DNA from 3 places in the Streptomyces sp. NPDC001532 genome. Region 3 is predicted to be linked to each of the others. Evidence: riboswitches for the same ligand, from Rfam matches in the RefSeq annotation. Region 3 holds a riboswitch; each other region holds the start of a gene.

Region 1 (10,046 bases), on a different contig from region 3:
CCGCGCCATGGTCGACGCGGCCCACGCGCGCGGGCTGAAGGTGATCCCGTGGACCTGCGACGACCCGGCCACCATCGCGGCGCTGATGGACCTCGGCGTGGACGGCGTCATCACCGACTACCCGGACCGGGTGCGGCGGCTGATGGCCGAGCGGGGCATGCGGCTGCCCAAGGCGTACGAGTCGTAGTCGTACGGTCGTGGTCGGACGAGCCGTAGGCGGACGAGCCGCGCCGACCGCACGCCCGCCCCTCCCCGCCCGGCCCCCGCCCCGCCCCGTCAGACCAGCTGGATCTCCCGCTTGAGGATCTTGCCCGTGGGGCCCTTGGGCAGGGCGGGGAGGAGGTGGACGGTGCGCGGGTACTTGTAGGGGGCGACGCGTTCCTTGACGTAGGCCCGCAGCTCGTCGGCGGTCGTCCGGGCGTCCGGAGTGAGGACGACGGCCGCGGCGACCTCCTCGCCGAGGGAGTCGTGCGGGACGCCGACGACGGCCGCCTCGACGACCTCGGGGTGCTCGTACAGCACCTCCTCGATCTCCCGGGGGTACACGTTGTACCCGCCGCGGATGATCATGTCCTTCTTGCGGTCGACGACGAAGTAGTAGCCGTCGTCGTCGCGGCGGGCGAGGTCGCCGGTGCGGAACCAGCCGTCGTCGGGGATCGCCTCGGCGGTCGCGTCGGGGCGGTTCCAGTAGCCCGCCATGACGTTGTGGCCGCGTACGGCGATCTCGCCGATCTCGCCCTCCGGGACGTCGTAGCCGTCGCCGTCGATCAGGCGCACCTCGACGCCCGCGATCGGGGTGCCGATCGAGCCGGGCTTGCGGGGCCGGTCGAGGTGGTTGAAGGTGACGACCGGCGAGGTCTCGGACAGGCCGTAGCCCTCGGCGACCGCGCAGCCGAAGCGCTGCTCGAAGCCGTGCAGCACCTCCGTCGGCAGCGCCGCCCCGCCGGACACGCACAGTCGCAGCGCCGCCGCCTCGCGGGTGGCGGACGCGGGCTGGTGCAGCAGCGCGTTGTACATGGTGGGCACGCCCTCGAAGACGGTGACCCGCAGGGTGTCGAGCAGGTCCAGCACCTCGGCCGGGTCGAAGCGCGGCACCAGGACCAGGCAGGCGCCCTGGCGGACTGCGGCGTTCATGCCGCAGGTCTGGCCGAAGGCGTGGAAGAGCGGCAGACAGCCCATCACCACGTCCTCGGGCCCCAGCGCCAGCACGCTGTCGGCCAGCACCTCGGTGTTGCGGCCGAGGTTGCGGTGGGTGAGGGCGGCGCCCTTGGGCCGGCCGGTGGTGCCGGAGGTGTAGAGGATCACGGCGAGGTCGTCGTCGCGGCGCTCCGCCGTAACCGGACCTGCGGTGTCGTCGGCCGCCGGCAGCCCCGGGCCGACCGGTGTCACGGTGGCGCCGGCGGTCTCGGCTCCCTTGGCGGCCTCCGGGGCGGCGGCCTCGGACACGAACAGGCGGCGCGCGCCGGAGTCGGCCAGGCAGTGCTCGATCTCCCGGGCCCGCAGCAGTGGGTTCATCGGCACGACGACGCCGCCGGCCCGCAGCACGCCGTAGTAGTACGCCACGAAGGCGGGCACGTTGGGCAGCATCACGCCGACCCGGTCGCCGGGCTCCAGGCCCTGCGCGAGCAGCGCGCGGGCGACCTCGGAGGCGGCGGCGTCGACCTCGGCGTAGGTGAGGACGACGCTGCCGAACCGCAGGGCGGGCCGGTCGGGATGGCGTCGTGCCGTCTCGGTCAGATTCTCCGCGATGGTCGCCATGCGTCCTCCTGTGAGCGGCCCGGGCACGTCCGTGTGCCTGCTGTGCGGGCTCCAGGGTGGCGGGCGGGCGGGCCGGCGCCCAATGGCGCGGCACACAACAACAGGGCCCGATGCGTTGTTCCCGGTGACAACCAGGGCCCGCGAGTCAACGGCCCGTGCCGGGCTCGCTTGTGCCGGTCGACAAGGGTGCTCCCGTAGCCTGGTGCCGTGCAGCGCCATCCGCCCGTCCCCGACATCGCCGCCGTGGCACAGTCGCTCCGCCCCCGGCTGGCGGAGATCGTCGAGAGCGCCACCCGCCGCATCCGCGACGAGATCGACATCTACGGCCCCGCCGGCACCGTTCCGGAGGAGGAGCTGCGGACCTCGCTGCGCCGCAACATCGCGAGCATGCTCGACCGGTTCGCGCAGGGCACCGACGCGGACCTGAGCCATCCCGGCGAGACCGGGCGGGTGCGCGCGGTGCAGGGCAGCCCGCTGCCCGACGTGCTGCGCGCCTACCGGCTGGGCTTCGCCGAGGTGTGGGCCGCCCTCACCGAGGAGGCCGCGCGCCTCGACGTGGACCCGGCGCTGATGGTGGGCGCGGCGGCGGACGCCTGGCAGCTCGCCGACGTCTACAGCGACGCCATGACCAACGCCTACCGCCGGGCCGCCGCCGAACTGGTGCGGGCCCAGGAGCGGGAGCGGTCCGCGCTGACGCAGGCGCTGCTCGGCGGCCGGATCACCGACCGGGGCACGCTGTGGGAGGTGGCGCAGACCCTGGGCCTGCCGCGGAAGGGGCCGTTCGTCGCCGTCGCCGCCGAGACCACCGCGCTCGGCCAGGAGCCGCTCGCCGACGTCGAGGCCCGGCTCGCCGCACAGGGCGTCCCGTCGGCCTGGACGCTCCGCCCGGACCTGCACATCGGGATCGTCTCGCTGATCCGCGCGGACTTCCTGGACCCGGTGATGGCCGTGCTCGGACGGCTGGCGACCGCCAGGGTCGGGGTGAGTCCGCCGTTCGCCGCGCTGGACGGCACCGGCCCGGCCCTGCGGTACGCGCGGCTGGCGCTCACCGGGCATCCGGCGGGGGCCGCCGCGGTGGTGCGCTTCCCGGACGATCCGCTCACCGTGGTGATGGCCGCCGCGCCCGGCGCGGCCGGTGATCTGGCCCGCCGGGTGATGGGCCCGGTGCTGGCCCTGGACGCCGAGGGGCGCGCGCTGCTGCTCGACACCTTCCAGTGCTGGCTCGACGAGGCCGGGGACGCCACCGCGACCGCGCGGCTGCTGCACTGCCACCCCAACACCGTCCGCTACCGGCTGCGCCGGCTGGAGGACCTCACCGGGCGGTCGCTGCGCGTCCCCGGCGAGAGCGCCGAACTCGTCGCGGCCCTGCGCGCCGTCAGATTCCTTCCCGACCCCGGGCCGGAGCGGGCCGACGGGTCCTGAGGGGCGGGATCCGCGCAGTGGGATCCGTCACGTCCGCGGGGCCCGCGCACCGGGGCTGAGCAGCCGTCATGGCCCACCGGGAGCGCGCGCCGGGGCGCTCGCGGGTGCCGCCGGGCGCCCCCGGGGTCCGCTTGTCACCACCCCGAGCCGGGCATTACTGTCACCACGCCTTGGTGAACGGGAAATCCGGTGTGATGCCGGTGCGGCCCTCGCCACTGTGATCGGGAAGTCCGGCTCCGGCCCTCGCGGGCAGCCACTGGGTTCTTCGGAACCCGGGAAGGCGGAGTTCGGGCGGTGGTACCCGTCAGCCAGGAGACCGGCCAAGGCGCGTCAACCATCCACGAGGTGCTGGAGAGGGTCTGTTCGAGCCATGCACATAGCCGAGGGTTTCCTGCCACCGGCGCACGCGATCGCCTGGAGCGTCGCGTCCGCGCCCTTCGTCGTCCACGGCGTCCGGTCACTCACCCGTGAGGTCAAGGAGCATCCCGAGAGCACCCTGCTGCTCGGCGCCTCCGGAGCCTTCACCTTCGTCCTGTCCGCCCTCAAACTGCCCTCGGTCACCGGCAGCTGCTCGCACCCCACCGGCACCGGACTGGGCGCCATCCTCTTCCGGCCGCCCGTGATGGCGGTGCTCGGCACCATCACCCTGCTCTTCCAGGCCCTGCTGCTCGCCCACGGCGGGCTCACCACGCTCGGCGCGAACGTCTTCTCCATGGCGATCGTCGGCCCCTGGGCGGGCTACGCGGTGTACCGGCTGCTGCGGCGCTTCGACGTTCCGCTGATGGTGTCCGTGTTCTGCGCCGCGTTCGTCGCCGACCTGTCCACCTACTGCGTCACCAGTGTCCAGCTGGCGCTCGCCTTCCCCGACCCGGGCAGCGGATTCCTCGGCGCGCTCGGCAAGTTCGCCGGCATCTTCGCCGTCACGCAGATCCCGCTGGCGGTGAGCGAGGGCCTGCTCACCGTGCTGGTGATGCGGCTGCTGGTGCAGTCCAGCAAGGGTGAACTGACCCGGCTCGGCGTGTTCCTCGCCGGCCGGCGGGTGCCCGGCGAGGCGGCGGACGAGACGGAGGCGGTGGCCCGATGAGCCGGAACGCGAAGATCAACGTCCTGCTGCTGCTCGTCGTCGTCGCGCTCGCCGTGCTGCCGCTGGCGCTCGGCCTCGGCGACGACAAGGAGGAGCCGTTCACCGGCGCCGACGCCCAGGCGGAGACCGCGATCACCGAGATCGACCCGGACTACGAGCCGTGGTTCTCGCCGCTGTACGAGCCGCCGTCCGGCGAGATCGAGTCGGCGCTGTTCTCCCTCCAGGCGGCGATCGGCGCGGGCGTCCTCGCCTACTACTTCGGGCTGCGGCGCGGACGCCGGCAGGGCGAACTGCGCGCCCTCGAAGGGCAGAAGGCGCCGGCCGGCGACGGCGCCGGCGGCGAGCCCGGGGCCTGAGCCCGCATGCTGCCGATCGACGCGGCGGCGCACGGCAGCCGCTGGCGCCGCCGCCACCCCGTGGACAAGGCCGTGCTCGGGCTGGGGCTGACCGTGCTCGCGATCTCGCTGCCGCCCTGGCCCGGCGCCGCGCTGGTGCTGCTCGCGGCGCTCACCGTGCTGCTGGGCCCGGCCGGTGTGCCCTGGCGCCGGCTGTGGCGGGCCTACCGGGTGCCGCTCGGGTTCTGTGTGACCGGCGCGGCCACCCTGCTCGTCCAGGTGGGCGGACCCGGCGGGTTCCTCGCCCTGGCCGACGGCGGCCCGGTGCGGGCCGGTGAGCTGCTGCTGCGCACCTCGGCGGCCTCGCTCGGGGTGCTGCTGTTCGCCTTCACCACACCGATGTCGGACCTGCTGCCCCGGCTGGTGCGGGCCGGGGTGCCCGCACCGGTCGTCGACGTCGCCCTGGTGACGTACCGGATGAGTTTCCTGCTGCTGGACTCGATGCGGCTGGTCCGGGACGCGCAGGCGGCCCGTCTCGGGCACACCACGCGGGCCGCGACCTGGCGTTCGCTGGCCGGGCTCGGCGCCACCGCGTTCGTCCGGGCCTTCGACCGGGCGACCCGGCTCCAGGCCGGGCTCGCCGGACGCGGCTACGACGGCACCCTGCGCGTCCTGGTCCCGCAGGCCCGCGTCTCCGTCCGCTTCACGGCCGCGAGCTGCGCCCTGCTGGCAGCGGTGGCCGCGCTCACCTTCGTACTGGAAAGGCCGCTGACATGAGCGAGGCCCCTGCCCTGGTCGCCCTGCGGGGCGCGTCGTTCGCGTACGAGGACGGCCCGGCCGTGCTCAGCGGCCTGGACTTCGAGATCCGCGAGGGGCGGGCGCTGGCGCTGCTGGGCCGCAACGGCAGCGGCAAGACCACGCTGATGCGCCTGCTCAGCGGCGGACTGCGCCCGCGCGAGGGCCGGCTGACGGTCGAGGGCCACCCGGTCTCCTACGACCGCAAGGGGCTGACCCGGCTGCGGACCACCGTCCAGCTCGTCGTGCAGGACCCGGACGACCAGCTGTTCGCCGCGTCCGTCGCGCAGGACGTGTCGTTCGGGCCGCTGAACCTCGGCCTGCCCGACCCGGAGGTGCGGGCGCGTGTCGAGGAGGCGCTGTCGGCGCTGGACATCGCCGCGCTGGCCGACCGCCCCACCCACCTGCTGTCGTACGGCCAGCGCAAGCGGACCGCGATCGCTGGCGCCGTCGCGATGCGGCCACGGGTGCTGATCCTCGACGAGCCGACGGCCGGACTCGACCCGGACGGCCAGGAGCGGCTGCTGGCCACCCTCGGTGAACTGCGTGGCAGCGGTACGACGGTGGTGATGGCCACCCACGACGTGGATCTCGCGCTGCGCTGGGCCGATGACGCGGCCCTGCTCACCCCGGCCGGCGTGCGCACCGGCCCGGCGCCCGAACTGCTCGCCCGGACCGACCTGCTGCGCGAGGCCGCCCTGCGCCTTCCCTGGGGCGTGGCCGCGGCCCGCCTGCTGCACACCCAGGGCCTGCTGCCGGACCCGTCCGCTGGGCCGCGCACCGCCGAGGCCCTGGCGGCGCTCGTTCCGGCCGCCGAGTGACACGGCGCCGCCCGGGCGGTGGCCGGCGGTCCGGGGGCGGGTAGCGTGCGGGCGGGGGCTTCGACGAGAGAGGTGACACCGTATGACGACGCCGGCCGCCACGGGACGGCGGGTTCTGGTGACCGGGGCCGCGCGAGGGCTCGGTCGCGCGGTGGCGCGCGCCTTCGCGGCCAACGGCGACCGCGTCGCCGTGCACTACGGCTCCCGGGCCGACGAGGCCCGTGACACCCTCGCCTCGCTCGACGGCACCGGTCACGCGCTGACCGGCGGCGACCTCGCCGACCCGGCGGGTGCGGCGGCGGTGGCGGACGCGGCGGCGGACGCCCTCGGCGGGATCGACGTGCTGGTGAACAACGCCGCGGTGAACCTGCGTCACCCGCTGCCGGAGACCCCGTACGAGGAGTGGGTCGAGCTGTGGCAGCGGCACGTGGCGGTGAACCTGCTCGGGACGGCGCACCTGAGTCATCTGGCGGCGCGCCGCATGATCGACCAGGGCGGCGGCGGACGGATCGTCAACGTCGGCTCCCGCGGCGCCTTCCGGGGCGAGCCGGACCATCCGGCCTACGGCGCGACCAAGGCGGCGGTGCACGCGCTCGGCCAGTCGCTGGCGGTGTCGCTGGCCCCGTACGGCATCGGTGTCGCCTCCGTCGCCCCCGGGTTCTTCGAGACCGAGCGGGTCGCCCCGCGCCTCGACGGCCCCGAGGGCGACGCCATCCGCGCCCAGAGCCCCTTCGGCCGGGTCGCCACCGCCGAGGAGGTCGCCGCGGCGGTGCTGTGGCTGGCCTCACCGGAGGCCGAGTGGGCCTCCGGCAGTGTCCTCGACCTCAACGGCGCCTCGTACCTGCGGACCTGAGCGGCGGGCCGGGGCGGGCGTGAGGGGCCCCGGGCCGGCCGGTCCGCGGATCAGCGGGCGGTCACCGGTCCTTGGCGAGGGCCACCAGCTCGGCGAAGAGGCCGCCCGCGTGCACGAGGTCGTCGTAGGTTCCCTGTTCGACGATCCGGCCGGCGCGCAGGACGATGATCCGGTCGGCGAGCCGGGTGTTCTCCAGCTGGTGGGTGACGACGACGGTCATCCGGTGCGCGGCGATGCGTTTGACCTCCAGGAAGATGCGGTGTTCGCCGCGCGGGTCCATCTGCGAGGTGGGTTCGTCGAGGATGAGCAGCGGGGTGCGGCGGTACAGGGCGCGGGCGCACACCAGGCGCTGCCACTGCCCTCCGGACAGCTCGGCGCCGCCGAAGAGTTCCCGGGCGAGCAGGGTGTCGAGCTGCCGGGGCAGCTTCTCGACCGTCTCACGCATGCCGACGGCCTCGACGGCGTCCCACACCGGTGCGTCGTCGTAGGTCCTGGGCTGGCCGAGGGTGACGTTCTCCCGTGCCCGCAGCGGCCAGCAGGCGAAGTTCTGCGGGACCAGCGCGGTCCGGGCCCAGACGGAGTCCGGGCGGGCGCGGGCCAGGTCGACGCCGTCCCACAGCACGCGGCCCTTGTCGGGGAGGAGGATGCCGGTGAGCAGCTTGGTGAGGGTGGACTTGCCGGAGCCGTTCTCGCCGACGACGGCCACGATCTCGCCGCGGCGCAGGGTCAGGGAGACACGGTCGACGGCGGGTTCGTCCTTGCCGGGGTACTGGTGGACGACCTCTTCGAGGCGGATCTCGTGCACGGTCTCGGGGATGGTCGCCTCGCCTCGCCTGGGCGCGAGTTCCGCGGCCCGGTCGAGGAAGGAGCGCATGTCGGCGAGGTAGAGCGAGGTGTGGAAGAGGGCAGCGCCGTGCTGGACGAGCTGGGAGAGCGCGGCCAGGGTGGTCTGCACGGCGACGACCGCGGTGGCGGCCACCGGCAGGGCGACCCGGCCGGTGTCGGCGAGCCAGGCGAGGGTGCCCCAGGTGACGAGCAGGAACAGCCCGCCGAGCGCGGAGGTCGTGAGGGCGATGCGGAGCATGCGCGGCGCGGCGGTGAGGGTGCGCCGGTCGATGCGCTCGGACAGCGCGCGGTACCAGTAGACGAGGTAGCCGGTCATGCCGTTGGCGCGGACCTCGTCGCCGTGCCGTGCGTAGGTGGCCCAGAAGCGCATCATGCCGCGGACGTTGCGGTCGCCGACGTTGGCGTAGTGCGTCGCGTAGTCGACGCGGGCGGTCAGCACCGCGCCCAGGCCGGCGGGGAGCACGGCGAGCAGCAGCAGCGGCAGCATCAGCCAGTGCAGGGCGCCGATGACGGCGGCCGCGGCGGCCATGCGGATGAGGGAGGCCAGGAAGCGCTGGGCGTCCCGGACCATGTAGGTGGTGCGGGTCACGCCGACCTCGGCGGCCTCCTGCCGGTCGGCGAAGCCGGCCTCGCCGTAGGCGGCGGCCTCGACCCGGCAGACGGCGGAGACCAGGGCGACGTCGGCCTCGGTGGTCAGGCGGGGGGTGATCCGGCCGTCGGCGTAGGAGGCGAGGGCGCTGCCGGTGCGGCCGGCCGCGGCGGCGGCCGTGACGACCAGCAGGGCCGGCAGGGCGGCGTGCAGGCGGGCGGAGACGGTGCCGGTGCCGAGGAGGTGGGTCATGGCCTCGGCGGTGAAGGCGAGCAGGACGGCGGCGGCGACGCCGGTGAGCAGCTGGCAGCCGAGCAGCAGGACGACGGCGGGCCGGTCGGCGGCCCAGGCCATGCGCGCGGCCTGGCCGAGTACGGACGGCAGCCGTCCGCACATCTTGCGGAAGCTCGCTTCCTCCAGGGGGTTCTTGCCGATCTTCCCCTCGTAGCCGATGGTGGCGGGCGGGGGCGGGGGTGGTGTGTCGGAGTGGTCCGGGCTGTCTGACGAGGCGTCGGTCAGCGTCACCTGCGTCCCTCCTCGGGCTCGGCGCCGCACCTGGGTGGTCCGGCGGTGCCCGGCTCAACGAGACGGCCGGTGAATCGAACGCGCTCGATTCCGGACGACGCGCGGGCCCGGAATCCGGGGGCCGCGCGGTCGGGGTCGTGGTGGCGTACGGCCTCCCGGTGGGCGGCCGGTGGCCGAAACGCCGGTGCTCGGTGAGGGTGTGACCAGTGGGTTTCAGGATTGCGGCGCACCGGCCCGCGGGCCGTCGGCCTCCCACTGGACCGTGCGGTCGCACCAGCGCCGCAGCAGGGTGCGGTCGTGGCCGACGGCCAGGACGCCCGCGCCGGTGCCGCCCCGGTACTCCTCCACCACGGCGACCAGGGCGGCGGTGGTGGAGGCGTCGAGCATCGCGGTCATCTCGTCGCACACCAGCCAGCGCGGGCGCAGCACCAGAGCCCTGGCCAGGCAGGCGCGTTGCAGCTGGCCGTCGCTGACCTCGTGCGGCCGTCTGCCCAGCAGGTCGGTGGTGAGGCCGACGGTGGACGCGAGTTCGGCGACGCGTTCGGGGATCCGCGCGCGAGCGCCGGTGGCGCGCAGCGGTTCGGCGATCAGGTCGCGCAGTGTCAGCCGGGGGTCGGCGGAGAGCCTGACCTGCTGGAAGACCACGCCGACGGAGGTGCGCAGCTCACGCGGGGCGCGGTGGCGCCAGCGGCGTACGGGCTCGCCGTCGAGCACGACGGTTCCGGCGTCGGGGCGGTGCAGGAGAGCGGCGACCCGGGCGAGGGTGGACTTGCCGCAGCCGCTGGGGCCGAGCAGTCCGACGGCCTCGCCGGGTGCGACGGTCAGGGAGACGTCGCGGAACACGGGGGCGTTCCTGGCGTAGCCGGCGGTGATGGAGCGCAGTTCAAGCACGGGTGTCCTCCGGCACGTACGGGTGGTGGCAGGCGGTCGTGCCGGTCGTCGGGGGCGGTGCGGCGCAGGTGGCGTCGGCGCGGGGGCAGCGGGCGGCGAAGGCGCAGCCGGCGGGGAGGGCGCCGAG
Region 2 (10,046 bases), on a different contig from region 3:
AGCTCGGTGCGGTTTCCCGGGTAGGTGTGCGGGTGCCGTTTGCGCCGGTTGGCGGCGTACTTGAAGCCCTGGGCCAGCGCGGCCTCCAGGGCGAGCGGCATGTCGGGGGTGCCGCCGGTGTGCTTGGGGTCGAGGTGGCGCAGCCACCTGGTGAACCGTTCGCGGGCCTCGTCGCGATGCGCGTCGTCGACGGAACCCAGCAGCATGGGCAGCAGCCAGGCCCGCATCACGAACTCCCGGAACAGGGCGACGCGTCGTTCCCGGTAGCGCAGGTTGAGGTCGCGGCGCTCCCGCAGCAGCGCCTCGACGCGGTCGCGGGTGGCGCGCGTGTGCCCGCGCGCGGTCCGGGCCTGCTTCATCCTCGTGGCCCAGGTCTGGTACTCGCGTCGCTTCCACGCCTTGAGGTCGGCGATCTTGCCGTTGTACTCCTCGATGGGGTCGCTGGTCAGCCCGACCCGTTCCCGGATCACCGCGAACGCGGAGTTGCCGCCGGCGCCGAACTCCTGCGCGGCGGCGAGGCGTATCGCGTAGGAGGGCTCGCCGATGCCCATCGTGAACAGCTGCCAGTACAGCGGTGTGGTGTCGATCCGGTCGGAGGCCTTGCGCAGGGCCGCGCCGAGCTGTTTGAGCAGCCGCAGTTTGGCGTCCTGGAGGGTGCGCGGATCGCCCTTGATGCGGGGCCAGCGTTCGTGGACCGAGGAGACGATGCCGCTGAGCAGGGTGGGCTCCTCCTCGACGCTCTCGACCTCCAGGGCCGCCGCGTACAGGTCGAGGGCCTTGGGGTCGTCGGTGCGGTGGTCGGCGGCGGTGCTGAGGCGGCGGGCCAGGGAGCGCCCGCCCAGGGGTGCCTGCCGCCACCGGTCCTGCATCTCCCTCTTCAGCTGGGACCGGATGCCGCTGCCTGTGACGGTCGACTCCGCGGCCCGCCGGCGGGACAGCAGCACCAGTGCGATGAGCAGTTCCCGGCTGGGTCCTGGGGGTTGCAGCGCCTGGTCGACGAGTTCGCCGGCGCCCTGCTCCCCCAGCTCGTTGAGCAGGCGGAAGCCGAAGTAGGCCTGGATGATGCTGTGCGGGAAGCGGACCTTCTTCTCGAAGCCTTCGACGAGGTCGAGCCGGTCCGCGCCGGCCACGAAGTCGGAGAGCAGGGCGTGGCACTGGACGGCGTTGCCCTCGCGGAGCCTTCTGCCGCTCTCCCCGCCGAGCCGGTCGCAGAGGGTGTCCCAGACGCGCTGGCGGTGCCACTCGGAGCAGACGGTGTCGCGTCTGCCGTAGCGGTCGAAGGCGCGGCGGCTGTTCCACAGGTGTTCCGCGCGGGCGCGGGCCCGCCGGGTGGGGCCGGGGTGGACGTCCTGGTCCAGCAGTTCGCCGAAGCCGACCTCGAGTTTGTCCTGGAGGAGTCCGATGCAGGCCAGCGCGGAGACGACCTCCAGGATCTCGCGTCGCTGCCGCGGGTTCAGCGCCACGTCGTCGCGCAGCCGGCCCTCGCACAGGGCGGCCTCCCAGGTCTCCAGCAGCCACAGGCGCAGGGTGCCGCGGTCTCTGCTGCGGGTATCCAGGTGGTAGGGGTCGTCGCGTGGGCGGTCGCGTTCGAGCAGGCCGTGGTGGTGCAGTTCGCGGGCGATCTGGAGGTAGATGGGGGACTCGGTGACCTCGGCGGTCTCCACGATCCAGTCGACGCGGCGTTCGTCGGTGTCCGGCACCCGGGCGGCGACGAAGTGCAGTGCCTCCTCCTCGCTGAGGGGTTCGAGTTCGACGATCGCGGCGGGGGTGCTCTCCAGTGGGCTGTGCGGCCGGGAGGCGATGACCAGGGGGAGTTTCTCGTCGTTGGCGCGTTCGATGGCCCGGCGGATGATGTTGTCGCGGTTCTGCTGGAGGTCCTCGTCGAGCAGTGCCTCGTCGAGGCCGTCGGCGATGACGACCACCTTGTCGTCGGCGAGGAGCTGCTGCCAGACGCGTTCGTTCTTGGTGCGGGCGAGGATGCCCTGGGGTGCTTCCTCGGCGAACCGCTGCCGGGCCATCCGCTCGAAGTTGAGGGTGCCCTGGCCGTCCGCGTCGCGCAGCCGGACCGGTACGGGTACGGCCTGCCGGCGGGCGAGGAGTTCGGTGAGCCGCACCAGGACGGCGGTCTTGCCGGCGCCGACGCCGCCGACGAGCAGGTAGGGGCGGCGGGTGTCGCGCTGCCGCAGCCGTTCGGCGATGACCTGGGCGAGCTCTTCGCGGCCGACGATCTCGTCGATGTCCGGTCCGGCGGTGAGCACCAGTCTGCGGGGGCAGGCGCGAGCGCGGGCGAGGTAGCGGCGCTTGGTCCAGCTGTACCACCAGAAGAGGAAGAGCGCGGCGGCGAAGGACGCGGTGAGGACGGGGCCGACGAAGCGCAGGAGGTCCTCGAACGCCGCGTTCTTCTTGCGCCAGGACTCGAAGCCGGTCGTCTCTCCGGTGATCAGGATGTAGATGCCTTCGGCGCACCAGGCGACCACGGCCAGCGCGGCCAGCAGCCAGATGGCCCGGGTCGCGTTGGTGTAGGAGACCCAGCGGCGCCATCTGCGGGGCCGGGCGCTGCCGCGGCGGGCTTCCAGGGCGATCGTCAGGGCGTGCCAGCGGCTGATGAGGCCGCGTCTGACCCGGCTGCCGCCGCGGCGGAGTTCCAGCGTCGCCATCGGCGCGGAGCGCGGCCGTTCCTTGCCCGGGGGGTGCCGGACGACCCTCGTCATGGGCGGTCTCCTCACGGGAGTGGGAGGGTGCTGTGGGAGGGGGCGGGCACGCCGGCGCCTAGTTCCATGGAAGCACTCCCGGATCGCCCCGCAACCCGGCCCCGCGCGGGCCGGGGCCGGGCGCCGTGCGGGCCGGGGCGACATCACTCTCCTCATCGGAGAGTTGACGCTCCGAAACCGCACCGACACTACATCTGGGGGTGCCGCCGCGACCCGGCACAACATGTATGCTCATGCTCGCTGTCGCCGCAGGGGAATCCGGTGTGAATCCGGAACTGTCCCGCAACGGTGTACCCATGCCCGTATGTGCGGGTATGGGGGTCAGTCCGAGGACCTGCCGACAGTGCGCCCGGCCGTCCGGTCCGGGTGCCTGACGTCCGGGCCTCGTGGAATGGGCCGGTGGACGCGACGCCGTGTGCGCTCGTGAGCTGCCCCCTGCACTGAAGGCCCCGTGCCGAGCGAGGGAGAGCCCCCACGTGACCATCGCGCCCGCAGATCCGGCCTCAGCAGCGCCCCCGTCGAACGACGACGGTCCCGGTGCCGCACTGCTGCGGACCCTGACCGAGCTGACCGCCGACCTTCCCGACGCCGACCCGGGCCGGGTCGCCGCCGCCGCGCTGCGCGGCCGGTCCGCGCACGCGGACGACGCGGAGCTGCGCGAGCTGGCGACGGAGGCGGCCGCGGGGCTCATCTCCGAGGACCCCGCCTACAGCCGGCTGGCCGCCCGCCTGCTGGCGATCGGCATCACCGCCGAGGCCGCCTCGCAGGGTGTCACGTCCTTCACCGAGTCGGTCGCCGTCGGCCACCGCGAGGGCCTGATCGCCGACCGGACCGCCGCGTTCGTGCGGCTGCACGGCGAGCGCCTGGACGCGCTCGTCGACCGTGCCGCCGACGACCGCTTCGGCTACTTCGGGCTGCGCACCCTGCACAGCCGCTATCTGCTGCGGCACCCGATCACCCGCAAGGTGGTGGAGACGCCCCAGTACTTCCTGCTGCGGGTCGCCGCCGGCCTCGCCGAGGACGACACCGCGCACGCGCTGGAGGAGGTCGCGGCGCTCTACGGGCTCATGAGCCGCCTCGACTACCTCCCGTCCTCCCCCACGCTGTTCAACTCCGGCACCCGGCACCCCCAGATGTCGTCCTGCTACCTCCTGGACTCCCCCAAGGACGAGCTGGACTCCCTCTACGACCGCTACCACCAGGTCGCGCGCCTGTCGAAGCACGCCGGCGGCATCGGCCTGTCGTACAGCCGGATCCGCTCGCGGGGTTCGCTGATCCGCGGCACCAACGGCCACTCCAACGGCATCGTGCCGTTCCTGAAGACCCTCGACGCCTCGGTGGCCGCGGTGAACCAGGGCGGCCGGCGCAAGGGTGCCGCCGCGGTCTACCTGGAGACCTGGCACTCCGACATCGAGGAGTTCCTGGAGCTGCGGGACAACACCGGTGAGGACGCCCGCCGTACGCACAATCTGAACCTGGCGCACTGGGTGCCGGACGAGTTCATGCGCCGGGTCGACGCGGACGGGCAGTGGTCGCTGTTCTCGCCGTCGGACGTGCCGGAGCTGGTCGACCTGTGGGGCGAGGAGTTCGACGCGGCGTACCGGGCGGCCGAGGCGAAGGGGCTGGCGAGGAAGACCATTCCGGCCCGTGATCTGTACGGGCGGATGATGCGCACCCTGGCGCAGACCGGCAACGGCTGGATGACGTTCAAGGACGCCGCCAACCGCACCGCGAACCAGACGGCCGAGCCGGGCCACGTCGTCCACTCCTCGAACCTCTGCACGGAGATCCTGGAGGTCACCGACGACGGGGAGACGGCGGTCTGCAACCTGGGCTCCGTCAACCTCGGCGCGTTCGTGGCCGGCGGCGAGCTCGACTGGGAGCGGCTGGACGAGGCCGTCCGCACGGCCGTCACCTTCCTCGACCGCGTGGTCGACATCAACTTCTACCCGACCGAGCAGGCGGGCCGCTCCAACGCCAGGTGGCGTCCGGTCGGGCTCGGCGCGATGGGCCTCCAGGACGTCTTCTTCAAGCTGCGGCTGCCGTTCGACTCGCCGGAGGCGAAGGCCCTGTCGACGCGGATCGCCGAGCGGATCATGCTCGCCGCGTACGAGGCGTCCGCCGACCTGGCCGAGCGCAACGGTCCGCTGCCGGCCTGGGAGAAGACCCGTACGGCACGCGGGGTCCTGCACCCCGACCACTACGACGTGGAGCTGACCTGGCCTAAGCGCTGGGCGGCGCTGCGGGCGCGGATCGCCGAGGTCGGCATGCGCAACTCGCTGCTGCTGGCGATCGCGCCCACCGCGACCATCGCCTCGATCGCGGGCGCCTACGAGTGCATCGAGCCGCAGGTGTCCAACCTGTTCAAGCGCGAGACGCTGTCCGGTGAGTTCCTCCAGGTCAACTCCTACCTGGTGCGGGAGCTGAAGGAGCTCGGCGTGTGGGACGCCCGCACCCGGGAGGCGCTGCGCGAGTCGAACGGCTCGGTGCAGGACTTCGCGTGGATCCCGCAGGACGTACGGCGGCTGTACCGCACGGCGTGGGAGATCCCGCAGCGCGGTCTGATCGACATGGCCGCGGCGCGCACCCCGTTCCTGGACCAGGCGCAGTCGCTGAACCTGTTCATGGAGACGCCGACCATCGGCAAGCTCTCCTCGATGTACGCGTACGCCTGGAAGTCGGGCCTGAAGACGACGTACTACCTGCGGTCGCGCCCGGCGACCCGGATCGCCCGCGCGGCGCGGGCGGCCGTCCCCGTCCAGCAGGTGGCCGACCCGGAAGCGGTCGCCTGCTCCCTTGAGAACCCCGAGTCCTGCGAGGCCTGTCAGTGATGAGCTCCACCGAGAAGAACCTGCTCGACCCCGGCTTCGAGCTGACGCTGCGCCCGATGCGCTACCCGGACTTCTACGAGCGCTACCGGGACGCCATCAAGAACACCTGGACGGTGGAGGAGGTCGACCTCCACTCGGACGTCGCCGACCTGGCCCGGCTCACGCCGGCCGAGCAGCACCTCATCGGCCGTCTGGTGGCCTTCTTCGCGACGGGCGACTCGATCGTCGCGAACAACCTGGTGCTGACGCTGTACAAGCACATCAACTCCCCCGAGGCGCGGCTCTACCTGAGCCGTCAGCTGTTCGAGGAGGCCGTGCACGTCCAGTTCTATCTGACGCTGCTCGACACCTATCTGCCCGACCCGAAGGACAGGGCCGCGGCCTTCGACGCGGTGGAGAACATCCCCTCCATCCGGGAGAAGGCCGAGTTCTGCTTCAAGTGGATCGACGAGGTCGAGAAGCTGGACCGGCTGGAGTCCAAGGCCGACCGCCGCCGCTTCCTGCTCAATCTGATCTGCTTCGCCGCGTGCATCGAGGGCCTGTTCTTCTACGGCGCGTTCGCCTACGTCTACTGGTTCCGCAGCCGGGGCCTGCTGCACGGTCTGGCCACCGGCACCAACTGGGTGTTCCGCGACGAGACGATGCACATGAGCTTCGCGTTCGACGTGGTCGACACCGTCCGCAAGGAGGAGCCGGACCTGTTCGACGACCAGCTCGGGCAGCAGGTGACGGACATGCTCCGGGAGGCCGTCGAGGCCGAGCTGCAGTTCGCGCGGGACCTGTGCGGGGACGGCCTGCCCGGCATGAACACCGACTCGATGCGGCAGTACCTGGAGTGCGTGGCCGACCAGCGTCTGACGCGTCTCGGCTTCGCCCCGGTGTACGGCTCGGAGAACCCGTTCTCCTTCATGGAGTTGCAGGGTGTTCAGGAGCTGACCAACTTCTTCGAGCGGCGTCCGTCCGCGTACCAGGTCGCGGTGGAGGGCACGGTCGACCTCGACGAGGACTTCTGAGCCGGCGCGGCCTGCCGCAGCTGACGGTCGATCCGGCGCTCGTGGATCAGTCCCACGAGCGCCGGACCGGCGAGGAGAGCGAAGATCACGAGGACCGGCAGGTAGGAGAGGAAAGTGTCCATGCCGGTAAGTGTCGTCGCGGCAGGACACTCCTGACAGTGGCAGGACTGCCGTAGAGCCTCGAATTACTGCCACTCATCGCCGTCCCTGAGGCACACTGACGGCATGCTCCAGAACGTGGCCGCCGTCCTCGTCGACGGTGTGAACCCCTTCGAACTCGGCGTGGTGTGCGAGGTGTTCGGCGTCGACCGCAGCGACGACGGGCTGCCGGTCTACGACTTCGCGGCGGTCTCCGCCGAGGGCCCGGTGCTGCGCTCGAACGCCGGGTTCTCGATGCGGTTCGAGCACGGTCTGGAGCGGCTGGAGGCGGCCGACCTGATCGCGGTCCCGGCCGGGTCGTCGTACGACTCGCGGGCCTTCCCGCCGGAGCTGCTGGACGCCCTGCGGCGGGCCGTGGCGCGCGGTGCGTGGGTGCTCAGCGTCTGCTCCGGGGTCTTCGTGCTGGGCGCCGCCGGGCTGCTGGACGGGCGGCGCTGCGCCGTGCACTGGCGGCACGCGGACGAGCTGGCCCGGCAGTATCCGCGGGCGGTCGTCGAGCCGGACGTGCTGTACGTGGACGCCGACCCGGTGATCACCTCGGCGGGCACGGCGGCCGGCATCGACGCCTGTCTGCACCTCGTGCGCAAGGAACAGGGCCCCGAGGTCGCCAACCGGATCGCCCGGCGGATGGTGGTGCCGCCGCACCGCGACGGCGGCCAGGCCCAGTTCATCGAGCGCCCGCTGCCCAGCTCCCCGTGCGACACGGTCGCCGAGGTACTGGTGTGGATGGAGCGCCACCTGGACCGGGAGGTCACGGTCGAGCAGCTGGCGGCCCGCGCCCTGATGTCCCCGCGCACCTTCGCCCGCCGCTTCCAGCAGGAGACGGGGACGACTCCCTACCGCTGGATCCTGCGCCAGCGGGTGCTGCTGGCCCAGCGGCTGCTGGAGGCGACGGACGAGACGGTGGACGCGATCGCCGGCCGAACGGGGTTCGGCACCGCGGCCGCGCTGCGCCACCAGTTCGTCCGGGCCCTGGGGACGACACCGAACGCCTACCGGCGCACCTTCAGGGGACCGGACGCGGCCTGAGCCTCACCTCGGCACCGGCTTCAGCAGCAGCCGCTGCGGACGGAGCGTGATGCCCACGCGGGTGGCGTCGTCGGAGCCGGGCACCTGCTCGAACCGGTACGCGGTCGCCACCGCGGCCGTGATCAGCGTCAGCTGGGCCATCGAGAAGTGGTCGCTCGGGCACTTCCGATTACCCACGCTGAAGGGGCTCATGGCATATTTCGGCACATCCTTGGCGCGCTCCGGAAGCCACCGGTCGGGGTCGAAGTCGAGATGCTCCGCGTACGAGTGCGGATCGCGCTGGATCGCATACGGGCTGTACACGATGTCGGCTCCGGCCGGAATGCGATAGTCGCCCAGCACGGTGTCGGTGACCGCGCGCCGGGTCAATATCCAGACGGCCGGGCGCAAACGCATCGCCTCGACGACGACATTGTTGGTGTGCCGCAGCTTGCGGACGTCCTCGAATGCCACCGGGCGGCCGTCCGTCACGGATTCAACTTCCTCCCGGACCTTGTCCGCGTGTTCCGGGTGTTCCGCGAGCACCTGGAGCAGCCACATGATCGTCGACGCCACGGTTTCACTTCCGGGCGTGAGGATCGCGACCACCTGGTCGTGGATCTCCTGTTCCCCGATGGGGTCGCCATTCTCGTCCTTCGCCTCCAGCAATGCCGTCAGCAAATCGTCCGGCTTTTGACCGGAGGCCCGGCGCTCGGCGATGATCTCGTCCACCAGGAGATGCAAATCGGCCAAGGCGCGGTTGAATTCGCGGTTGGCCGGCAGCGGCAGCCGGTACAGCGGCCCGAGCGGGACCACCATCCGCCGGTACATGCCCTGGAAGACGACCGCGAGCGCGTTGCACAGCCGCTCGGCCCGCTCGTCCATGTACTCGCCGCGCAGCAGGCAGCGGGCCGCGATCCGCACCGCCACCCGGAAGGACTCCGCGGTGCAGTCGATGGTCTCGCCGGGCTTCCAGCGGGTGGTCAGCCCGTGCGCCTCCTCCTCCATGATCGGCCCGTACGCGGGGATGGCGTCCAGCCGGAAGGCGGGCTGGATGGTGCGCCGCTGGCGGCGGTGGCGGGGGCCGTTGGCGGTGGCCACGCCCTCCTTGCCGAGCAGGCCCTCCAGGGACTCCCAGAGCGGGCCGTCGATCTTGAAGTCGGGGCTGAGCGCCAGGGCTCCGGTGAGCTCCGGCGTGGTCACCGCGTACACCGTCTTGGGGCCGAGCCGCAGCCGGACGACGTCGCCGTGCTCACGCAGCCGGGACATGAAGGCGAGCGGGTCGCGCACCAGGCGCAGCCCGTGCCCGAGGAGCGGTACGGCCCCTCCGGCGAGGGGTGGTTCACGGAGTTGTGACGCCTGGGCGGGAGCCCCGGGCTGCACGGACTCGACGGTCATTTCTCACCTGCCGCTTCGTTGTTGACGTACGGGGGCGTGGACCGGTCGTCCCAGCTGTCGACCATGTACCGGCCGGACTCGTGGTGGAACCAGTAGACGGAGCTGAACCAGTTCCGCATATTCGCGACACAGGCGCGCACGGCGGCGCTCGTTTCCTTTCCCCGGACCGTGCCGTCGTCCAGGCCGTCGGCGAAACGCAGGGCGTCCCGTTCGGCGACGAGGAAATCGGATATGCACTTCTCGACTCTGCGCCGGACTTCGGCGATGGCTTCTTCGAGAGTCAGTCCCTCATGGGTGATGAGACTGATTCCGAGATTGTGGACCTCATCGCCCGCGATTTCCTTGGGCAGTGAGCAGAGGTCGTTGTACCAGGCGGCGAATTCCTGGCTCAGCAACGCGGCCCGCCGGTATGCGGGATGTTTCCGCACGGCGTTCGGGAGTTCACATCCGGCGCTCGGCTCCAGCAGATCGGTCCATATCTGGTGCGCGAAGGTGAGGCGGCGCAGCTCCAGGTATTCCTGGACGGTGGGCACGTTTCCCTCGATCCGGTTGTGGAATTCCCGGTCGTACGCCTCGATCACCGCGTGGAAGTGGCGTGCGAACCGGGCGTTCCAGGTGGGCGGCAGGAACGAGTTCAGCCGCAGCACACTGTCGGCGAACGCCGCCACCAGGGGTTCCTCGTGGTGCAGATGGTCTCGGGGGGAGTCCAGTGCCGTGTGCAGCCGGGTCCGCAGCCGGCCCCAGGACAGCGGGCGCCGGTGCACGATGTCGCGGTCGTGGCGGTCGTCCCAGACGAAGAACCACGCGCTGTAGTCCCCGATCGCCTGGAGCACCTCGTCGGGAGCGCCCAGGTAGTAACCGGCCATCAGGTCGGTGTAGCACAGGCCGTCGGCATATTCCTCCACCTTGTCCGCCGGCATGAGCCG
Region 3 (10,046 bases):
GCATCTTCCGCGGCTCGACGAAGCCCTCACCGGTCAGCAGCACGGTGTCGGACAGGAACCGCACGAGTTCGCTGAGGTTGGCGGGGCCGCCCTCCACCAGGTACTTCAGCGCCTCCGCCACCACACCGGCGGGCACCGACGACTCGGCCATCAGCTCCGCGTCCGGCACCGCCTCACCGCCCAGCAGCACCGTCGGGAGCCCGGCCGCCTTCAGCGCGGCCAGCCCGTCCTCCCAGGCCCGCTTGCCGCCGAGCAGCCGTACGACGGCGATGTCGCAGCCCTCGATCAGCGCCGGCAGCTCCTCCGTGACGTCGACGCGGGTCGGGTTGCCGATCCGGTAGGGCGCGCCGGAGGCACGGGCCGCCAGCAGGTCCGTGTCGGCGGTCGACAACAACAACACTGTGCTCATGCGGGCGCTCCCGGTGGAATGAAAGGCAGTCCTTGCGGCGCGCCGGACTCGATGAGCCGCCACAGCGCGTCCGTGTCCGCGTGCTGTTCGATCAGATCGCCGAGCCGGTCCAGCTGCTCCTCGCGCAGCGCGGCGAACGAGGTGCCGGCGGCCGGCACGAAGCGGCGGCCCGCGGCGGCGGCCACCTCGCGCAGGAAGGCCCGCCGGAAACCGTCCGACTCCAGCGAGCCGTGCCAGTGGGTGCCCCAGGTCTGGCCGACCCGGCAGCCGTCGAGGAAGGGCTCGCCGCCCAGGACCTCGGCGACCCCGTGATGGATCTCGTAGCCCTCGACCGGCTCCCCGAGGGCCTCCCCGACGGGCCGGGTGAGGGTCTTCTCGCGGGCGAACCGCACCCGCACGGGCAGGATCCCGAGCCCGTCGACGTGCCCGCGCCGGCTCTCGACGTCGTCCTCGATGTGCTCGCCGAGCACCTGGAAGCCGCCGCAGATGCCGAGCACCGGCCGCTGTTCGGCGGCGCGGCGGACGAGGGCGTCGGCCAGCCCCCGCTCCCGCAGCCACTCCAGCGCCCGCACGGTCCCGCGCGTGCCCGGCACGATCACGAGGTCCGCGTCGGCCAGTTCCTCCGGCCGGTCCACGAACCGCACCACGACACCGGGTTCGGCGGCCAGCGCGTCGACGTCGGTGAAGTTGGACATCAGCGGGACCGCGCAGACGGCGACCCGCAGCACGTCCTCGCCGACCGGCGGCGCCGTGTTCGACTCCCGGACCGTGCCGCGCAGCGACACTCTCAGTCCGTCCTCCTCGTCGATGCCGAGGCCGTGCCGGAACGGCAGGACGCCGAACGAGCGCCGGCCGGTCAGACCGTGCAGCATCTCCAGCCCCGGTTCCAGCAGACTCACATCGCCGCGGAACTTGTTGACGAGGAACCCGGCGACCAGTTCCTGGTCCTCGGGCGACAGCAGCGCGACGGTCCCGAAGAACGACGCGAAGACACCGCCGCGGTCGATGTCGCCGACGACGAGCACCGGCAGCCGCGCACCCCGCGCGATCCCCATGTTCACGATGTCGGTCCGCCGCAGATTGATCTCGGCGGGACTCCCCGCCCCCTCACAGATCACCGCGTCATACGTGCCCCGCAGTTCGGCCAGACAGTCCAGCACCGTGCCGAGCAGCCGCTGCTGCCGTCCGCCGTGATAGCCGCGCGCGCTCATCTCGCCCACCGGCTTGCCCAGCAGCACCACCTGGCTGCTCTGCTCACCGCCCGGCTTCAGCAGCACGGGGTTCATCAGCGCGGTCGGCTCCACCCGGCACGCCTGGGCCTGCATCGCCTGGGCCCGTCCGATCTCCGCGCCCTCGCGGGTCACGAACGAGTTCAGGGACATGTTCTGCGCCTTGAAGGGCGCCACCTTCACACCCTGCCGCACCAGCCACCGGCAGATCCCGGCGGTGACGACGCTCTTGCCGGCGTCGGAGGTGGTGCCGGCGACGAGGAGACCGCCGCTCATGAGCTGTGCCCCTTCCCTGTGAGCCGTCCGGCCGCGCACACACCGAGCGCCAGCCAGCCGACGCGACGAGAGAGCCGTACGGCCCGCCCGATGTCGGTGACCCGGACGGTCCGCCCGGCGTCCCCGTTGAGCACCGGCCGGTGCTCGACCCGGCCGCCGTAGGAGAGGGTCCCGCCCAGCCGCACCCCGAGCGCCCCCGCGAACGAGGCCTCCACGGGCCCGGCGTTGGGGCTCGGATGCCGATGGGCGTCGGCCCGCCAGGCCCGCACCGCGCCCCGGGGATCGCCGCCCGCGACGGCGGCCAGCACGGCCGTCAGCCGCGCCCCCGGCCACCCGGCGACGTCGTCGAGGCGCGCGGAGGCCCAGCCGTAGCGGCGGTAACGGGGCGACTTGTGGCCGACCATGGCGTCCAGGGTGTTCACAGCACGGAACCCGAGCAGCCCCGGCACCCCGCCGACGGCTCCCCACACCAGCGCGCCCACCACCGCGTCGGAGGTGTTCTCGGCGACCGACTCGACCACCGCGCGGGCGATGCCGTCGGCGTCCAGCGCCTGCGGGTCCCGCCCACACAGATGCGGCAACCGCGCCCGGGCGGCCTCCACATCGCCCGCCTCCAGGGCCCGGCCGATGGCGGTCGCCTCCCGCGCCAGCGAGGTCCCGCCGACCACGGCCCAGGTGGCGGCACCGGTCAGCGCGACGGAGGCGGCGGGGGAGGAGCGCACGACTCGCGCGGCCACCGCACCGAGCGCCACGGCGCCACCGGCGCAGACGACGGTGTGCAGTGCGCCCCGGCCGCGGTCGTCGCGGTACAGGACACGTTCGACGGCGGCGGCGACACGGCCGAACGCGGCGACCGGATGCCCGCGACGTGGATCGCCGAGCAGCAGATCACCGAGAAGGCCGGCGGCGGCGCCGTACGCGAAGACGCGATCGGCACGCACGGGCTCAGCCGTCCGTGGGGGCGGGCACGGCCCTGGTACTGAACCTCGACCTCGAACGGCGGCAGCCGCGCATCGCGTTATGTCCTCACTCAGGGTGTCCGCGCCCTGGTTCGACGAGACCGACGGTGAGAGTTCCTGGCTCCCGGGGCTGTTCTTCCCCGGTCACAGTGGCGGGACCGCGCCGGATTCACACCGGGCTTCCTCTCCTGCCGCCGTACATGGCTCCGGCAGTCCACCACGGGGCCGGAACGGCCGTCAACCTGCCGTTGACCTGCGAGGGGGGAGTGTGCAGAACCCCACATGGCCGGGCGGACTCCCCGTGCGGGTGGCCTTTCCCGGACCCGGTTGCGGGCGGCACCCACCGACCCCTGCAATACCTCGTGCGAAGCATTACGAGACATGAGGAACTCGGCGGAAACGTATGAGCGTTGACAAAGCGGCCGTACCGGCATCCCCCGCCCGTGCCCCGGCAGGACTCGGCGCGGCGGTGGTCCGGGTCCGCGGCGGCGACGGGCGGCCCGTGGGCACCGGCTTCCTGCTGGCCCCCGGCACCATCGCCACCTGCGCCCACGTCGTCGCGGACGCGCTGCGCACCGATCCGCGGTCGACCACACCGCCCACCACCGCGGTCACCGTGGAATTCCCGCTGCGGCCGGGCGCGGTGACGTACCAGGCGTCGGTGACCGGGTGGCGGGCCGTGGGCACGGACGGGACCGGCGACATCGCCCTGCTGCGGCTGCCGGAAGGCGCACCCGCCGACCCGGTCCCCCTCGCCGGCGTCCAGGACGTCTGGCACCACCGCTTCCGCATCCTCGGCTTCCCGGCCAGCGCGGAACACGGCGCCTGGATCGGCGGACGGCTGCTCGACGAGGTCGGCCAGGGCTGGGTCTCCATGGAGAGCGACGGCAGCGCCCACCGCATCGGACCCGGATGCAGCGGAGCGCCGGTGTGGGACGAGGCGGTCGGCGCGGTGGTCGGCATGACGGTCGCCACCGACCGCGGCGCCGGCGCGGTGACCTCGTACCTCATCCCGGCCGCCGCGCTGATCGACCTTCAACCCGGCCTGCGCCGCTGCCCCTACCGCGGCCTCGACGCCTTCCGCGAGGAGGACGCCGAACACTTCTTCGGCCGCGAGGAGGAGACCCGGCGGCTGCTCGACGCGGTCGACCGGCATCTCGTCGTGCCGGTCGTCGGCCCGTCCGGCAGCGGGAAGACCTCGCTGGTGCGCGCGGGCGCGCTGCCGCGCCTGCGGGCCGACGGACACACGGTCTCCGAGATCCGCCCCCTGCCGGGCACCCGGGCGTCGCTGACGGTGGCCCGGGCGGTGATCGGGGCGCTGGGCGTGCGGGAGGCGGAGGAGGTCCTGGAGGGGGAGGTCCCGGATGGGCAGGGGGCGTTGGGGGAGGGGGCGTTGGGGGAGGCGCCGACGGAGGCGGCGGCGCCGAAGGCGGCGGAAGGGGCATTGGCGGAGGCGTCGGAAGGGGCGGCGGGGACGGCGGAGGCGGCGGAGACGGAGGTGTCGGCGGAGGCGCCGGAGAGGGACGCGTCGGCGGAAGCGCCGGAGACGGAGGTGTCGGCGGAGGCGCGGGAGACGGAGGTGCCGGCGGAGGCGCCGGAGAGGGAAGCGTCGGCGGAGGCGGCGGAGACCGTAGGGGCGGCGGGGACTTCCGGTGGGGCGGCGGGGGCTTCCGGCGGGGCGGGCGCCCGTCCGGTGCCCGGACCGCGCGCCGCCGGTTCCGCCCTGGCGGCGGTGGAACAGGAACGCGCCGCCCTCACCCTCGCCGACCTGCTCGACTCCGCCGACGGCCCCACCCCCGCCGAACTCGGCCGACGCGTCCTGGACCACTGCGGCCCGCGCGGCCACGTCTTCTTCCTCAACCAGCTGGAGGAGATCGTCGCGGCGGAACCGGCCACCGCCCGCGCCCTGTTGTCCCTGATGGCCGCCGTCGTCTCCGCCCCCGGCGAGGGCAGACGGCTGCGCGTCCTCGTGACCCTGCGCTCGGCCTGCCTCGACGACCTCGCCGACCCCGCGACCGCCCGCGTCCTCAGCGACTGCGCGCAGATCGTCGCCCCCCTCGGCCGCTCGGGCCTGCTGCGCGCCGTCGAGGGCCCGGCGGCCCGCGTCCCCGGCCTCACCCTCGAACCGGGCCTCGCCGAACGCATCGTCGACGACGCCCAGGACGAGCCCGGCCATCTGCCGCTGGTGGAGTTCACCCTCACGGAACTCTGGGCGCACGAGAAGGGCGTACGCCTGACCCACGCGGGCTACGACGCCCTGGGCGGCGTCGCCGGCGCCCTGTCCGCCCACGCGGAGCAGCGCGTCGGCGAGGTCGTCACGGCACACGGCGAGGCCCCGGTCCGCCGTCTGTTCACCCGGCTCGCCCGCCCCGACGACGCAGGCGGCTTCACCCGCAAACCGGCCCCGCTGACCCCGCTCCCGCCCGACATCCGCGCGGCCGCCGAAGCCCTCGCCACCCACACCCGCTTCGTCCGCATCACCCACGGCCCCGACGGCGACCCCATCGTCGACCTCGCCCACGAGGAACTGGTCCGCGCCTGGCCCCGCCTGCGGGAGTGGCTGGAGGCCTCGCGCGACTTCCGGAGCTGGCAGGAGCGGCTGCTGGAGGCGCTGGCGCACTGGAAGGAGACCGGGGAGGAGCCGGGGGCGCTGCTGCGGGGGACGATGCTGGCCACCTCCGTGGAACACCTCGGCGATCCGGTCCGCGGCGAGGACGTCACCCAGCCGGAACGCGACTACGTCGAGCTGAGCCGCAGACACCAGCAACGCGCCCTGCGCCGCTGGCGGGCGGCGACGGCCGTGATGGTCGTCCTCGCGCTGCTGGCGGGCTACCTGGGGATCGAGATGTGGCGCGGGATGCGGGAGCAGGACGAACGCGTACGGACGATGGCGTCCCGGCAGTTGGTGGAGGACGCGCAGCGACTGGCGGCGACCGACCCGGGCACGGCCGCGCGGCTGTCCCTGGCCGCGTGGCACCACCACCGCGGCCCGGAGGCCCGGCAGGCGCTCCTCCAGGCCTATCTCGGCGGTATGTCGGTGATCTCCGGCGATCCGGGCCAGGGGTCCGAGCCCATCCGGAGCATCGACCTGACCCCGGACGGCTCCGCGGCGGTGACCACGTCCGTCGGCCGCGACGGCGCCCCGCACGCCAGGGTGTGGACGGGCCTGGGCGACGGGCGGGCGAGCTGGTGGCAGGTGCCGGACCTGACCGGCGGAGCGCCCGAGCGGGCGGAGCTCAGTGACGACGGCGAACTGCTGGCCGTCGTGACCGCCGACGGATCGCTCCACTGCTACGACGTACGCGCCCGCACCCGCCTGTGGACCGCGCCGCCGCCCGCGACGAAGATCCTGCGCCGGCCCGCCACCGTGGCGGTCGACTTCTCGGACAGCGGGCGGCTGCTGCTCCGCCTCACCGCCGATCCGCTCGCCGAGGACGAGACGGCGCACAGCTCGCACGTCCAGGTCTGGCGGAGCCGGACGAAGGAGGTGGAGCAGGTCTCGCAGCGGGGGCTGCCGAGCGGACCGAAGGCGAACGACGCCGCGCTGGTCGGGGAGGGCCGGCAGGTGGTCCTCCTCAGCTGGTCGGAGAACAGGGCCGAGGCACGCGTGCAGGACCTGGCGACCGGCGCCAACCCGCACCCGATCGCGAACGCGCAGTGGATCTCGCACCGGGGCGCCGGAGTCGTGGTCGACCGCGATCACGGCCGGCATCAGCTGATCCGGCTGACGGCGCCCGACGCCACCGAGGGCCGGCGATCGCTCGCCCTCGGCTCGGAGGGCCCGGACCTCTCCGGGCGCTATCTGGTGTCGAGGGCGGCCACCCAGGTGAGCCAGTTCGAGCTGGTCGACCTGGAGACCGGCAGGCGGTACCGGGTGCCGGGGGTCCCGTCGTCCGGTGTCCAGGAGGACCGGCTGTCCGTCGGCGTCCTCCCCGGCGAGGAGGCCGGAGCCGCCCCGCGCCTGCTGGTGGCCTCCGGGTCGGATCTGCTGGTGGTGCGGACGGAGGAGGAGCGCGGCTCGCCGCTGCCTCGCGCCGAACCCTCCGACGGCGGACCGGACGGTTCGTACCTGAGAAGTCCGGGCGGCGAGCACCGCGCCAGGGTCGAGACCTATGGGGACGAGAACGGCACGACCGTGCGGCTGGTGGTGGCCCGGCGGGGCGAGGAGGACCGCGCGGAACCGGTGACGGCGGAGGAGTTCGGGGAGGACGGGGCCGGCGGGTTCTTCACCGCCGACGGCAGCCGGCTGGTGCTCTGGGGCTCGGACAAGGTCTCCGTCCGGGATCCGGACAGCCCGCGACAGGCGCGGGTGCGGTCCTTCCCGGACCTCGAACACGCCGTTCCCCTACGGGGCGGCGAGGTGGTCCTCCAGACGCGCGACCGGCTGATCCGGTACGACGTGGCGTCGGACGAGGCCTCGGTCCTGGGCACGTACCCGTGCGACGCGCTCGGCGACCCCTGCGTGGGCATGGCCGTCCGTCCGGGTGAGCGTGCCGAAGTGATCATCGGCCACCGCAGCGGCGAGGTCGCCTTCTGGGACCCCGGCACCGGCCGGGTGCGCAGGAACACCGGCATCACGGTGGCCGGCGCCGACGACCTGCTGTTCGCCTTCGACCCCCGGGGACGGACCGTCGCCACCAAGCTGGACGGCAGAACCGTCCAGCGGTGGGACGTGGAGACCGGCAGACGCCTGGGACCGGCCGTCGAGGCGGAGGAACGGGTGCTCACGGCGACGCTCGCGACCGACGGAACCCTGCTGACCAACGGCCCGGACGACAGCGGCCTCGTGCTGCGGCGGCCCGAGGACGGGGACACGCCCTTCGTCACGTTCCCGTTCGCCGTCGACTTCGCGGACCTCCGCCTGAGCGCCGGCCGTCTCACCGTCCGGCAGCGCGACTCCGCGCTGACCATCCCCCTGGACCCCGACGCCTGGCACGAGGCCCTGTGCCGCCACTGGACCCCGTACACCGAGGAGGAGCGGAAGATCCTCGAGCACGCCGGCGCGGAGGCGGACTCGCCCTGCCCGTAGACGCGACCGGGCGGGTGCGAGGACCGTGGTCCCCGCACCCGCCCGGTGGGTGCTGTGCGTCAGGCCGTGACGTGTCAGGCCACGATCAGATAGATCCCGTACGCCACCGCCGCCGCGCAGGCGGCGAAGCACGCGTACGCTCCGGTGACCGCCAGCCCCGCGGAGCCGCCCGCGGCCACCGCGCGCTCACGGCGCGAGAGGCCGACGATGCCGAGGGTGAAGAGGGCCACCAGGGCCACGGTGACCACGAGGCTGACGCCGAAGACGGAACCGAGGGCCGCCCAGTCGATCTTCATGCTGCTGATTCCTTACGTACCTGGGGTGCGCGGGGCTCAGACCGCGGCCTGGGAAGGCGTGTGGTCGGAGCTGGCGGACGCGGCCGGCGCGGGGATGGTGGTGGCCAGTCCTTCGGCCGGGCCCGCGGGCGGCGGGGTCACGGCGGCGATGGCGGTGGTCACCACACCGGCCGGCTCGGCGTCGTCGGTGCCGTTGACGTTGGTGTGGTCGACGACCTCACGGCGCGAGATCTTCCAGATGGCGAAGCTGGAGCCGATGAGGAAGAGCGCCACGAGCCCCGTGCCCCAGTCGCCGAAGCCGGTGACCCACTCGGCGAGCGCGGCGACCAGCGCCGCGGCCGGCAGGGTCAGACCCCAGGCGACGAACATCCGGGTGGCGGTGGACCAGCGGACCACACCGCCCTTGCGGCCGAGGCCCGCGCCCATCACGGCACCGGAGACCGAGTGCGTGGTGGAGAGGGAGAAGCCGAGGTGGGAGGAGGCCAGGATGACCGTCGCGGCGCTGGTCTGGGCGGCGAAGCCCTGCTGCGGCTGGAGGTCGGTGAGGCCCTTGCCCATGGTGCGGATGATGCGCCAGCCGCCGAGGTAGGTGCCGAGGGCGATGGCGACGCCCGCGGAGAGGATGACCCACAGGGGCGGGTCGGAGTCGGGGGCGAGGGTGCCGCCGGCGACCAGGGCGAGCGTGATGATGCCCATGGTCTTCTGCGCGTCGTTGGTGCCGTGGGCGAGGGAGACCAGGCCCGCGGAGGCGATCTGACCGGCGCGGTAGCCCTTGGCGGCCGCCTTGCCGTCGGCCTTCTTGCCCAGCGTGTAGGTGAGCCGGCTGGCGATCATCGCGGCGATGCCGGCCACCAGCGGGGCGGCGATCGCCGGGATCAGCACCTTGGTGACGAGCACATCGCCGTGCACGGCGCCGACACCGGCCGCGGCGATGGTGGCGCCGACCAGGCCGCCCATGAGGGCGTGCGAGGAGGACGACGGCAGTCCGACGAGCCAGGTCAGCAGGTTCCACAGGATCGCGCCGACCAGCGCGGCGAAGATGACCTCGGGACGTATGCCGCTTTCGTCGACAAGCCCCTTGGAGATGGTGCTGGCGACTTCCACCGAGAGGAAGGCGCCGACGAGGTTGAGGACGGCGGACATGGCCACCGCGACCTTCGGCTTGAGCGCACCGGTCGAGATGGTGGTGGCCATCGCGTTGGCGGTGTCGTGGAAACCGTTCGTGAAATCGAACGCGAGTGCGGTTACCACCACAATCGCGAGGATCAGCGAGATGCCTTCCATTTACCCAGGCAATCGTTCGAGGTCATTGGCTGGTCGAAGGTAAGTAACCCAGATGAACGACAGGTGAACTGGGGAGGGCATGGTGGTGTCGGGAAGAGAGGGCCGGCCCTCCGCCGGTGCTCGCCCGGCGTTCCGCTTGCCGACGCGGCCGGTGCGCGCGGCCTGTCGTCCCGGTCGTCCCGCTCGTGCGGGTTGTATGCGATATCACTCGAGCCGTCGCGCCGTACACCGATGCGCACACCGATCCGTGCGCCGATTTTGCGCCGATACGCGGCCTCGCGAACCGGCGGTTTTCGGCCCACCGCGCCCGGGCGCCGCGCCCGCCCCGCACCGCCTGGCAGGATCACGCCATGGCTGAGCAGCGAGCGGACCAGCGGGACGGACGGAGCGGTGCGCGCGAGGAGGAGGCCCGGGCCTGGGACGCCCTGGTCGCCACCGCCCGGCGGACCGTCGCGGAGGGGCTGGTCGTCGGCACCTCGGGCAACGTCTCCGTCAGGGTCGGCGACATCGTCCTGGTCACACCCTCGGGCGTCCCGTACGACCGGCTGACGCCCGCCGACCTCA

The links. A riboswitch is a leader RNA that binds a small molecule or an ion and turns the genes downstream of it on or off. The one in region 3 is predicted to bind cobalamin.
Region 1: another riboswitch for cobalamin. It lies ahead of ABT232_RS26695 (energy-coupling factor ABC transporter permease); the one in region 3 lies ahead of ABT232_RS28595 (cobalamin biosynthesis protein).
Region 2: another riboswitch for cobalamin. It lies ahead of ABT232_RS06530 (ribonucleoside-diphosphate reductase subunit alpha); the one in region 3 lies ahead of ABT232_RS28595 (cobalamin biosynthesis protein).

What each region holds. Positions count from the first base shown of each region.
Region 1 is NZ_JBEPAL010000033.1:31,390-41,435, reverse strand. It holds gene ABT232_RS26710 (glycerophosphodiester phosphodiesterase family protein) at 1-187, shown strand, start outside; gene ABT232_RS26705 (long-chain-fatty-acid--CoA ligase) at 277-1,758, opposite strand; gene ABT232_RS26700 (PucR family transcriptional regulator) at 1,966-3,180, shown strand; cobalamin riboswitch at 3,335-3,519, shown strand; gene ABT232_RS26695 (energy-coupling factor ABC transporter permease) at 3,551-4,264, shown strand; gene ABT232_RS26690 (energy-coupling factor ABC transporter substrate-binding protein) at 4,261-4,620, shown strand; gene cbiQ (cobalt ECF transporter T component CbiQ) at 4,627-5,376, shown strand; gene ABT232_RS26680 (energy-coupling factor ABC transporter ATP-binding protein) at 5,373-6,215, shown strand; gene ABT232_RS26675 (SDR family NAD(P)-dependent oxidoreductase) at 6,298-7,068, shown strand; gene ABT232_RS26670 (ATP-binding cassette domain-containing protein) at 7,130-9,028, opposite strand; gene ABT232_RS26665 (ABC transporter ATP-binding protein) at 9,242-9,919, opposite strand; gene ABT232_RS26660 (ABC transporter ATP-binding protein) at 9,912-10,046, opposite strand, start outside.
Region 2 is NZ_JBEPAL010000004.1:184,147-194,192, forward strand. It holds gene ABT232_RS06525 (NACHT domain-containing protein) at 1-2,711, opposite strand, end outside; cobalamin riboswitch at 2,939-3,067, shown strand; gene ABT232_RS06530 (ribonucleoside-diphosphate reductase subunit alpha) at 3,188-5,542, shown strand; gene ABT232_RS06535 (ribonucleotide-diphosphate reductase subunit beta) at 5,542-6,555, shown strand; gene ABT232_RS06540 (GlxA family transcriptional regulator) at 6,781-7,743, shown strand; gene ABT232_RS06545 (bifunctional albaflavenone monooxygenase/terpene synthase) at 7,747-9,120, opposite strand; gene cyc1 (epi-isozizaene synthase) at 9,117-10,046, opposite strand, start outside.
Region 3 is NZ_JBEPAL010000037.1:56,777-66,822, reverse strand. It holds gene cobN (cobaltochelatase subunit CobN) at 1-409, opposite strand, end outside; gene ABT232_RS28600 (cobyric acid synthase) at 406-1,914, opposite strand; gene ABT232_RS28595 (cobalamin biosynthesis protein) at 1,911-2,855, opposite strand; cobalamin riboswitch at 2,966-3,107, opposite strand; gene ABT232_RS28590 (nSTAND1 domain-containing NTPase) at 3,277-7,902, shown strand; gene ABT232_RS28585 (hypothetical protein) at 7,977-8,198, opposite strand; gene ABT232_RS28580 (inorganic phosphate transporter) at 8,235-9,482, opposite strand; gene ABT232_RS28575 (class II aldolase/adducin family protein) at 9,833-10,046, shown strand, end outside.